DNA from 2 places in the Muricoprocola aceti genome. Region 1 is predicted to be linked to the other one. Evidence: predicted binding sites of a transcription regulator. Region 1 holds the regulator's gene; the other holds the start of a gene.
The links. Region 1 encodes NrdR, which represses ribonucleotide reductase genes. Its sites were predicted from a motif close to CACAANATNTTGTG; they were not measured.
Positions count from the first base shown of each region.

Region 2: a site for NrdR is predicted at 3,566-3,579, ahead of nrdD (anaerobic ribonucleoside-triphosphate reductase). Genes of this name have one in related genera too.

Region 1 covers NZ_JAOQKE010000028.1:11,307-16,527, forward strand. The annotation lists gene OCV47_RS14670 (DUF5717 family protein) at 1-2,763, opposite strand, end outside; gene nrdR (transcriptional regulator NrdR) at 2,821-3,270, opposite strand; gene OCV47_RS14680 (YlmC/YmxH family sporulation protein) at 3,379-3,630, shown strand; gene sigG (RNA polymerase sporulation sigma factor SigG) at 3,676-4,455, opposite strand; gene sigE (RNA polymerase sporulation sigma factor SigE) at 4,566-5,221, opposite strand, start outside.
Region 2 covers NZ_JAOQKE010000005.1:90,190-95,410, forward strand. The annotation lists gene OCV47_RS06705 (hypothetical protein) at 105-446, shown strand; gene nrdG (anaerobic ribonucleoside-triphosphate reductase activating protein) at 586-1,113, opposite strand; gene nrdD (anaerobic ribonucleoside-triphosphate reductase) at 1,202-3,409, opposite strand; gene OCV47_RS06720 (putative ABC transporter permease) at 3,798-4,646, shown strand; gene OCV47_RS06725 (hypothetical protein) at 4,643-4,873, shown strand; partial or broken gene OCV47_RS06730 (FprA family A-type flavoprotein) at 4,976-5,221, shown strand, end outside.

The sequences.
Region 1 (5,221 bases):
AAATGTTCTTCCTGCATACCAGATCTTCTTCATCAATTCCAGTGAACCCTCATAATGCTTCATCAGAAACGCAAGCATTTTCTCATCATAGAGCTTTTGTTCAAAGCAGCAGACACAGACAGCCAGCAGCATCTTGTCTTCTTCTCTGTCTTCCTCTGTCAGCAGTGTACTGCACATATGCACCAGAATGGAAAGATCCACTTTCTCCATTCCATAGATGCTGACCAGATCATACAATTCCTGGTAGTGATCCAGTCCTGCCAGTAGCTTCGCCATCTCTCCCATATGTTCTTCGGCCATCTCACAGCAATCTATCTGCTGCAGAAAATGCTCTGCCTCCGGATGATCTGGATGCGCTGCAAACCAGTCCAAAAGCTTCTCCTGCAATTCTCTGCGATAAACTGCCTTGATCTGCTTCAGATTCATAAGCTGCAAATAGTTTGCCATCTGACTTCCATCTACAGGGAATTCCTTTTCTCCTGTCATACAATCATGTATCAGGAACCGTTCTCTGGACGGCAGATAATTCCTGCACAAGGTTTCCAGTTTTTCACTCTCCAGAAGCTTTTTCTTATGACAGAATGGTTCTGCCGCATATCTCTGTCCTTCCCGGTCTTCTGCCAGCAGGACATGCTCGCTATTTAGTATCTGCACCAGTGCTTTGCCATCCTGCAGCGCCACCTGCTGCTCCTGCTCCAGAGCCTTATGGATCACGATCAGCTGACGCAGTCCCGGCATATCACAGGTTACTTCGTAAGTAAACAATGCCTTCTCCAGCCCTGCTGCCAGTTTTTCGTTCATGACTTCTTCTTCCAGAAGAGTCTCATATAAAAGAGCCAGATCCCGGCTGATCTTTCCTTCTGCCAGTTGTTCCTCCATGAACAATTCCATCACCTTCCGATAGCTGGCATAGCTTTCCTCATCCTGTTCACGGTTATGGATAATTGCTGCATAAATAGAAGCCTTACGTGTTGTGTCCAGTGTATTATGGTATACAAAATATAATCTGATTGCTTTTGGAAGTTCTCCGGCATCCAGATGATCCGCTGTTTCTACAAAATATTCATATAAACCGGTAATTCGGACATCCTGCATCACACCAAGGGCAAACCATCTGGCATATTTCTTTTCCCCTTTTCTTCCTTCTATCAGTAATCTGCAGATTGCCGTCAGCAAATTGCCCGTTGGGGCTGCTTCGTAGCACGCTGTCAACACCCGAAATAATACAGGATGAAAGTTCTGCATGCGTCCGGCCAGCTGTGCCGCCTGGCCACTGATCTCCGGATCAAACAGCTTCTCTCTGCACAGGAAGGCAAGCAGATGTATCTCAAATTCTTCCAGTCTACGCAGCATCAGAGGTTCTTTTTTCAAGATCTCCCATGCTTCCAGATACATCACCGGGCTGGTGCATCCCTGCTGATATTTATTTCTGATCTCTTCCAGACGTTCTCCGTCATTCCGGTACATCTGCCCGTTCACACGGAACATCAGCCACTGAAGAATCCAACTTTCCTGTTCCTCAAGATACAGCTCTGCAATCTTGTTTTTCACATATTCCATGTACTCTCTATCTTTATTCTGCATCGTAGTCAGATACAGATAGCAGCTCTGCCAGCGGGGATCCTTCAATTCTTCTTTTCGTTCCTGCGTCTGTCCCAGAATCAGTTCTGCATGAATGGTATCCTGCATCTGAAACAGTACATAACTTTCATACAAATCGTAGAAAATAAGCTTTCCTTCTGCCCTACGATAGCGATCCAGTGATTGCAGTGTTTCTTCGCCCCAGATCTTCTGCTCAATTCTTCCTGTTCGATAATCGATATAACTTTTCAGTATCTGGGCTGTCTCTCTTTTCTGTTGATGCAGTGTCCCGGAAGTTTTGCTTTTCTTTTCCCTCTGTACTTCTACTGTACAACAGGTTTCTTCCTGGCCTGTGGAAATAGAAATCCGTGCGAACTGTTTACCGGCATGCAGCTTTTCTCTGTGAATCACAAATCCAACATGGCAGACACTTCCCAGGAACTCTTCTGTCGTAATCTGTGTCTTCTCCAATGTCAGGAACGGTGCATCACATGAAATCTGCAGCGTGGCAAATCCCCAGGTATTTTTCCGTATCACCAGTTCTTCTTTTCTGGTCTCTGCCACATGTGAAAGAACTATATAGTCCTGCTCCGGTTCCAGTGTAATTGCTTCCTTCTGCCCTATTCCTACCAGGAACTGTTCCAGGCAGCGATAGGAAGCTCCCTTAGCCAGCAGCCCGTCATACAGACTCGTACTGCCAGCTGCCCAGCTGCGAATCCGATTGCGGAATCCACCTGACAGGAACAACACATAAGCCCGTCCAAAATCTTCTTTGGCCAGTGCAGTAAACTCTTCCCTGGTAAGTGGCGGCATCACATTCTTATTTTTCTCTTCTGTTCTTCCTTCGATGGCAATCCGATAGGGCAGATGATATTCACCTGCCGAAGTATTCAGTATAAATTCTCCTGTCAGTGCTTCTCCCGCAGCCAGGCCCGTCACATCTGCCTCATAGCGGATGGTCTCTCCAATCCCATTGAAACTGTCCGGCTTTACTCCCATTCTGGGATTGGTGGAATATACAAATCCCTGTATACTTTTTTCATTTCCGGACAGGACTGAGAATCTTCCACAGAAGTTCTCTTTTTCCACCGTCTTTCCGCTGATCTCATTCTCTGACAGTTCCAGCGTATTCTGAAGATCTTCAAATTTTCCATTTCGTATTTCATTTATTCTTTTCTTCAATCGAATCTTCCTCATAAAGAGCAGGGAGCTGCATAACAGCTCCCCACTTCATCCCTTTTATTTTAACAACTTTTTCAGTTCATCCATAAAGGTATTCACATCTTTAAATTCACGGTATACCGATGCAAACCGTACATAGGCAACCGGATCCAGCTCTTTCAACTGATCCATGACAATCTCCCCGATCACTTCACTGCTGACTTCCCGTTCCTCTCTGCTGAACACCAGTGTCTCAATCTGATCTACCACTGCAGTGATCTGCTGTGCAGATATCGGCCGCTTATAGCACGCACGAATCACTCCGTTCTCAATCTTTCTGCGATCGTACTGTTCCCTGTTCTGATCTTTCTTGATCACAATCAGAGGTATCGTCTCTACCTTCTCATAAGTGGTAAACCGCTTCCCACATGCATCACACATACGCCGGCGGCGAATGGAGCTGTTGTCATCCACCGGTCTGGAATCCACTACTCTGGTATCATCCTTATTGCAAAATGGACACTTCATCTTTATTGTCCCCCTGTTTCGTTTCATTCCCGAATTTAAGTATAGCCTAATAGAAGTCTCTGTGTCAATTGCATATACTAATAGAGAGAAATTTTTTTCAGGTATCCTATGAGATTATGTGAACTTCGTCAGAAAGAGGTTATTAACGTATGTTCCTGTGCATCCCTTGGCTGTGTCATTGACGTGGATATTGACCCGAAAAGCGGTCAGGTACTGGCACTGATCGTTCCTGGTCCTGGTCGTTTTTCTTCTTGGTTCGGGAGAGAACACGAGTGCCGGATTCCCTGGCGCTGTATCTGTCAGATTGGAGAGGAAATCATTCTTGTGGAACTGGAAGATCCTCATCCACCCAGGCACTGACTTGCGGCCGCCGTTTTCTGATCGGGAGCACATACATCTGCCTCGTCATGCCTTCAGATAGTTTTTCATAATCTTCAATGCATTTTTTTCCAGTCTGCTGACCTGTGCCTGGGAAATCTGTATCTCTTCTGCCACTTCCATCTGTGTCTTCCCCTCATAAAAACGCATATCTATAATACGACGTTCCCGGTCATTTAAACGATCCATGGCATCTTTTAAGGCAATAGACTCTACCCAGTTTTCTTCTTTGTTCTTCTTGTCACTGATCTGATCCATGACATAAAGTGCATCTCCGCCTTCGGAATAGACCGGATCATACAGACTTAACGGATTCTGTATAGCATCCATTGCGTATACAATTTCTTCTTTTGCAATTCCAATTTCTTCGGCTATTTCATTGATGGTTGGTTCTTTTAAATATTTTCTGGTGTATGCTTCTCTTGTATACAAAACCTTATAGGCTGTATCCCGAAGAGAACGGCTAACCCGGATGACATTGTTGTCTCTGAGATACCGTCTGATTTCCCCTATAATCATGGGTACCGCATAAGTACTGAACTTAACATCCAGTTCTGTATTGAAATTGTCAATCGCTTTCATCAGTCCAATACAACCGATCTGAAACAGGTCGTCTGCATTTTCATTACTTCCGGAAAATCTTTTGATTACACTGAGTACCAGTCTTAAATTTCCCCGGATATACTGTTCTCTTGCCTCCCGGTCTCCCTGCTTGATTTTGCAGAATAATGCTTCCTTTTCTGCTTCTGTAAGAACCGGTAATTTTGCTGTGTTTACTCCGCATATTTCTACTTTATTCAGTGCCATTGCAAGAATCCTCCTGAACATTTTTCTATTAAAAGAATTCTCACAAAAAACACTGATTATTCGATTTGACGTAAAATATAAAAATTAATAGTCCTTGACAATTTGTTTTCTTATTCAAACCGAACGATTTCTTTTCTCAGTCGTCCGATAATCCGCTTCTCCAAGCGGGAAATGTAAGACTGGGAAATTCCCAGCATATCTGCCACTTCTTTCTGTGTTTTTTCTTCTCCGTCTCGGTTTCCAAGTCCAAATCTCAGTTGGATAATCATCCGTTCCCGGTCAGACAGCTTGGATATGGCGCGGCGTAAAAGCCGGTATTCTACCTCCATTTCCATATCCCGATAGATCACATCTTCATCTGTTCCCAGGATATCAGAAAGAAGGAGTTCATTTCCATCCCAGTCCACGTTCAGAGGTTCATCAAAAGATACCTCCATGCGAGTTTTATTGGTTCTGCGCAAATGCATCAAAATTTCATTTTCGATACATCTGGATGCATACGTAGCCAGTTTAATATTTTTGTCTGGATTGTAGGTGTTAATGGCTTTGATCAGTCCAATCGTTCCGATGGAGATCAGATCTTCTACACCAACTCCCGTATTATCAAATTTTTTTGCTATGTATACAACCAGGCGCAGATTGTGTTCAATCAACATTTCCCTAGCTTCTGTCTGTGTTGCCCCATTCAGACCGGCAATTGCTTTCGCTTCTTTCTCCGGTTCCAGCGGTGGAGGCAATACCTCACTGCCTCCTATGTACCAGACCT
Region 2 (5,221 bases), on a different contig from region 1:
CATTTGTATCCCTTCTGGATAATAGAGGCTATAAGGGCGTAAGTTTCTGGCTTTTGTGCCAGGAACTTACGCCCTTTTCAGGTTATGTCCCCGGAAAGTAAGAAGTGAGTGAAAATCGTGGCCGGGAGGATGTGAAAAGAAATCAGATTGTCCCCGGAAAGACAGGAAGTAGCAGAGTAATCTACTCCACGATAAAGACACCTCAGGTTGGTGCAAAACCGAAGGGAACATCATGGAGTCAATTAGTATCGCAGAGAAACTGGAAAAGCTGGTTTGAAGGGAACTGCGTATACTGGAATGCAGCAGCTATTTCTAAAGACTATGATGACAAAATGATGGATAACTGTATCGAACTGTTCTGCAGCGAGAACCTTGGCAGAGAAGAAGAGACATCTACAGAAATAGAAAGTGCAGAAGAAAAGTTTACAGAAGCAGAGACAGAGTAAAAAGCTATTTCATGATAACTACAAGACAAGCCCAGCTCTTTCACATAGTTTTGTGAAAGAGCTGGGCTTGTCTGTCAGGTACCTGTTTGGGATACTCCCAAAAAAACAGGATCTGATATTTTTCAGATCCTGTAAATGTTTATGGAAATGGTATCAATATAACTTCATTCCCGGCACGTGTCTTTTTCATGTCAATGATCCGCTGGTTTTCGGAACCGCGGAAGTATAAAGAAAGATTCTTTTTCTCTTCTACAAACCGGCCGTCTACCAGAACATCGATATGATCCAGAATTGTGTCTGTCACATCTGGGATATAACGGCAGCCGCCCGGTACCAGATCCTGATGATAGGTATATCCGGTGTACATCCAGATATTTTTTTCTGGAAGTTCTTTCTTGACCCGGAGAATCAAAGCCAGAACATCTGGCTGGTTCTGGAGCTCAAAGGGCTCGCCACCCAGAATGGTCAGGCCTTCATAATAAGATTCGGAAAGCTCGTTTAGTACCATATCTTCCAGTTCCTGCGTAAACGGTATTCCATAATGGAAGTCCCAGGTCTGTGGCTGGAAGCATCCTTTACAATGATTCAGGCAGCCGGATACAAAGACAGATACCCTGGTACCGGTTCCGTTTGCACAGTCCGCTTTCATGATTTCGCCAACATACATACTTAAATACCTCCTTGTAAGTGAGCGCTAGATCTCCTAAAAAAAGGATCCGATCTGATCGAATCCTTTTTTTCGTTTTTCGGGAAACTTACTCACACGTTCCACAGGACATATGAAGCACTCGGTCTTTGATCTCCTGTGTACGTCCCTGATTCCAGAACTGAGTACCGATATATCCGCAGGTTCTTCTTGCTACAAAAAGCTTTGCCTGATCACGGTTGCCGCAGTTTGGGCATTCCCAGACCAGTTTGCCGGAATCATCGGTCACGATCTTGATCTCACCATCGTAGCCACAGTTCTCGCAGTAGTCACTCTTGGTATTCAGCTCAGCATACATGATGTTCTCATAGATAAACTTCATCACAGACAGAACAGCTGGAATGTTGGTCTGCAAATTCGGTACTTCCACATAACTGATGGCTCCGCCAGGAGAAAGCTTCTGGAATTCCGACTCGAACTTCAGTTTGTTAAAGGCATCGATCTTTTCTGCGACATGTACATGATAGCTGTTGGTGATATAGTTCTTATCGGTAACGCCTGGGATAATGCCAAAACGCTTCTGCAGGCACTTGGCGAACTTGTAAGTAGTAGATTCCAGTGGAGTACCGTAAACAGAATAGCTGATGTTCTCGGCCTCTTTCCATTCCTTACACTTGTCATTCAGCTTCTGCATGACAGCAAGGGCAAAGTCATGTCCTTCCGGTGCAGTGTGAGAGTGGCCAGTCATACATACACACATCTCATGAAGGCCGGCATAGCCAAGAGAGATGGTGGAATAACCATTGTATAATAATTTGTCGATGGTCTCACCCTTTTTCAGGCGGGCCAGTGCACCATGCTGCCACAGGATAGGTGCCACATCGGATACGGTGCCAAGCAGACGCTCATGACGGCAGCGCAGAGCACGGTGGCAGAGCTCCAGACGTTCTTCCAGAATCTTCCAGAATTTATCCATATTACCATCGGATGAACATGCTACATCTACCAGATTCAGGGTAACTACGCCCTGATTGAAACGGCCGTAGAACTTGTGGCTGCCATCCGGATTGCGCTGAGAATCTTCCACTGTCAGGAAAGAGCGGCATCCCATACAGGTATAGACATTGCCGTTCTTCAGCTCGCGCATGATCTTGGCAGAAATATAATCCGGAACCATACGCTTGGCAGTACATTTTGCAGCCAGCTCTGTCAGATACCAGTACTTGGAATCTTCGGTAATATTGTCCTCATCCAGTGTGTAGATCAGCTTTGGGAATGCAGGAGTAATCCATACACCCTTTTCATTTTTCACACCCTGCATACGCTGGATCAGTACTTCTTCAATGATCATAGCCAGATCATCTCTGGTCTGCCCTTCCGGAACCTCATCCAGATACATGAAGATCGTAACGAAAGGAGCCTGACCGTTACAGGTCATCAGAGTGATCAGCTGATACTGGATCGTCTGGATACCGCTCTTGACTTCTTCACGAAGACGGCGTTCGGTAATCTTGTTGATAATCGTCTCATCCAGAGACTCACCACATTCGGTACGCTCTGCGATAACCGCTTTACGCAGCTTCTGGCGGCTGATATCGACAAAAGGTGCCAGATGAGACAAGGTGAAAGACTGTCCGCCATACTGGTTGCTGGCTACCTGTGCAACAATTTGTGTGGTAACGTTACAGGCAGTAAAGAAGCTGTGTGGCTTCTCAATCATAGTTTCACTGATGACAGTACCATTCTGAAGCATATCCTCCAGATTCAGCAGATCGCAGTTATGCTCTTTCTGAGCAAAATAATCAGAATCATGAAAATGAATAATACCTTCTTCGTGTGCCTTCACAATATCTTCCGGAAGCAGAACGCGGCGGGTCAGATCCTTGCTGACTTCACCAGCCATATAATCTCTCTGGGTAGAGTTGATCACCGGGTTCTTATTGGAATTTTCCTGCTTGACTTCTTCATTCATATGGTCAATCAGTGCCAGAATACCATTGTCAGTGGTATTACTTTTCCGGGAAAGCTCTCTCTTGTAGCGGTAGCGGACATACTTCTGTGCTACCTCATACCCACGCATCTCCATGATACCGGTCTCTACCATATCCTGGATATCTTCCACGTTCACCGCATGGGTCATCCGATGAATCTGCTGTGAAATGGTATCAGCAATGGCCATAATCTGATAATCATTCAGCTGATGCAGGCGGTCTACTTCGTTATTCGCTGCTTTAATAGCGTTCACGATTTTATCCAGATCGAAGTGAACCTCTTCTCCATTTCGTTTAATAACATTGGTTGTGATAGTTGTACTCATAATTACCCCTCAGATCTAAAAAACTTATGTTAATCAAGAAAATATTCTGCCATGGACAGACCGGACAGAATAAAATGCTTTAAAATAAAGGGCAAAACTCTAACAGAAAAAGCTCTGCTCTGGCAACCAGATATAGTTTTAATTATATTATGCAAACACAATATCTGGTGCCCGAGTACTATGATAACTCATTATACAGGAAATGAAAAGGAAAATAATTACTAAAAATCGGAGAAAAAAATAGCGGGTTTTTCTACTTGACAGTCGGAAAGCCTGTATTTATGGGAATCCTGGAAAAGCCAGGAAGAATGTTGGAACTTGTAAAGAAGGATTTGCCTGTGTTAGAATGATGGCAGTAACCAAAACCGACAGTAAGGGGAAGAATCATATGTGGATCAGTAAGTATTTTGTATATTTTGTCATATTCAGCTGCATGGGCTGGATTTATGAATCCATTTTTTGCACCGTGAAGAGCGGATCCTGGCAGAACAGAGGCTTTCTGTATGGTCCGGTCTGTCCGATCTATGGAGTAGGAGCAGCAACGATTATGGCATTAATGGACTGGTTTACCAGTCAGAATCAGGGTGAGATCAGTTATACCTGGTGGCAGGTATTTCTGGTAGCGTTTTTTGGAAGCATTGTACTGGAGTATGTAACTTCCTGGGGGCTGGAGAAGCTGTTTCATGCATATTGGTGGGATTATAGTGATGTGCCACTGAATATCAACGGAAGAGTCTGCTTTCCGGCTTCGGTAGGATTTGGTGTGGCAGGGCTGCTGGTTATCTATGTGATCGCACCGGTCACCAGGGATGCTACGACATGGATTACTCCGATTCTGATGGAGTTGTTTTCGTTGATTTTCATGGCTCTGCTGGCAGCAGATGCCACACTGACCGTATCTGCACTGACTGGATTTGAACGGAATGTAGCAGCTATGGAAGAAGCACTGAACCAGCATATGGAGCAGTTCGTCAGTACCGTGCAGCAGAGGAGTCAGGCAGCAGGAGAGGCTCTGGAGGAAAAGAAACAGGCAGCCAGCGATCGTCTGGCAGAGGAAAGACTTCGTTTTATCAGAGAAAGTCTGGAACGTGTGACAAAGCGCATGGGCAGCGGTCATCGTGCAGCTTTGAACCGTGTCAAGGGATTTAAAGGATACGGTACCGAACGTAAGTCCAAGATACGCAATATTTTCCATCAGACCGTAAAGAAGTACAGAAAGAGTGGGGAACAGGCATGAAAAAGAGCTATGAGGTAGTATGGGAGATTTTTAATGAATGTGCTAACAACCAGATGCGGGATATTTTTATCGAAGAGATTGAGACAGAAGATACAGATGCCTGGATCCGGAGCAAGGTGAAGGATCAGGAACTGACCTGGGAGAAGCAGGAACTGAAGGATGGAACACTGGTCTATGATGTGGATGCTACCGGCACAAAAGAACGATTTTCTTTTACGGAAATATAAAAGAAAAGTACATTGAAGAAAGTGAGTGCCTGTGCTACAATGAGGGCATGGCGATTGAAAATGGAAAATAAATAGTTACGCTACGAACGGAGGAGAAGACCTATGTTTATTACAGATAGTATTTTTTATGTAGGAGTGAATGATCACCAGGTGGATCTGTTTGAAGGACAGTATGATGTGCCGAATGGTATGGCTTACAATTCTTATGTAATTATGGATGAGAAGATTGCAGTGATGGATACAGTAGATATCCATTTTACAGAAGAATGGATGGGAAATGTTGCTAAAGTTCTGGATGGAAGGAAGCCGGATTATCTGGTAGTACAGCATATGGAGCCAGATCATGCA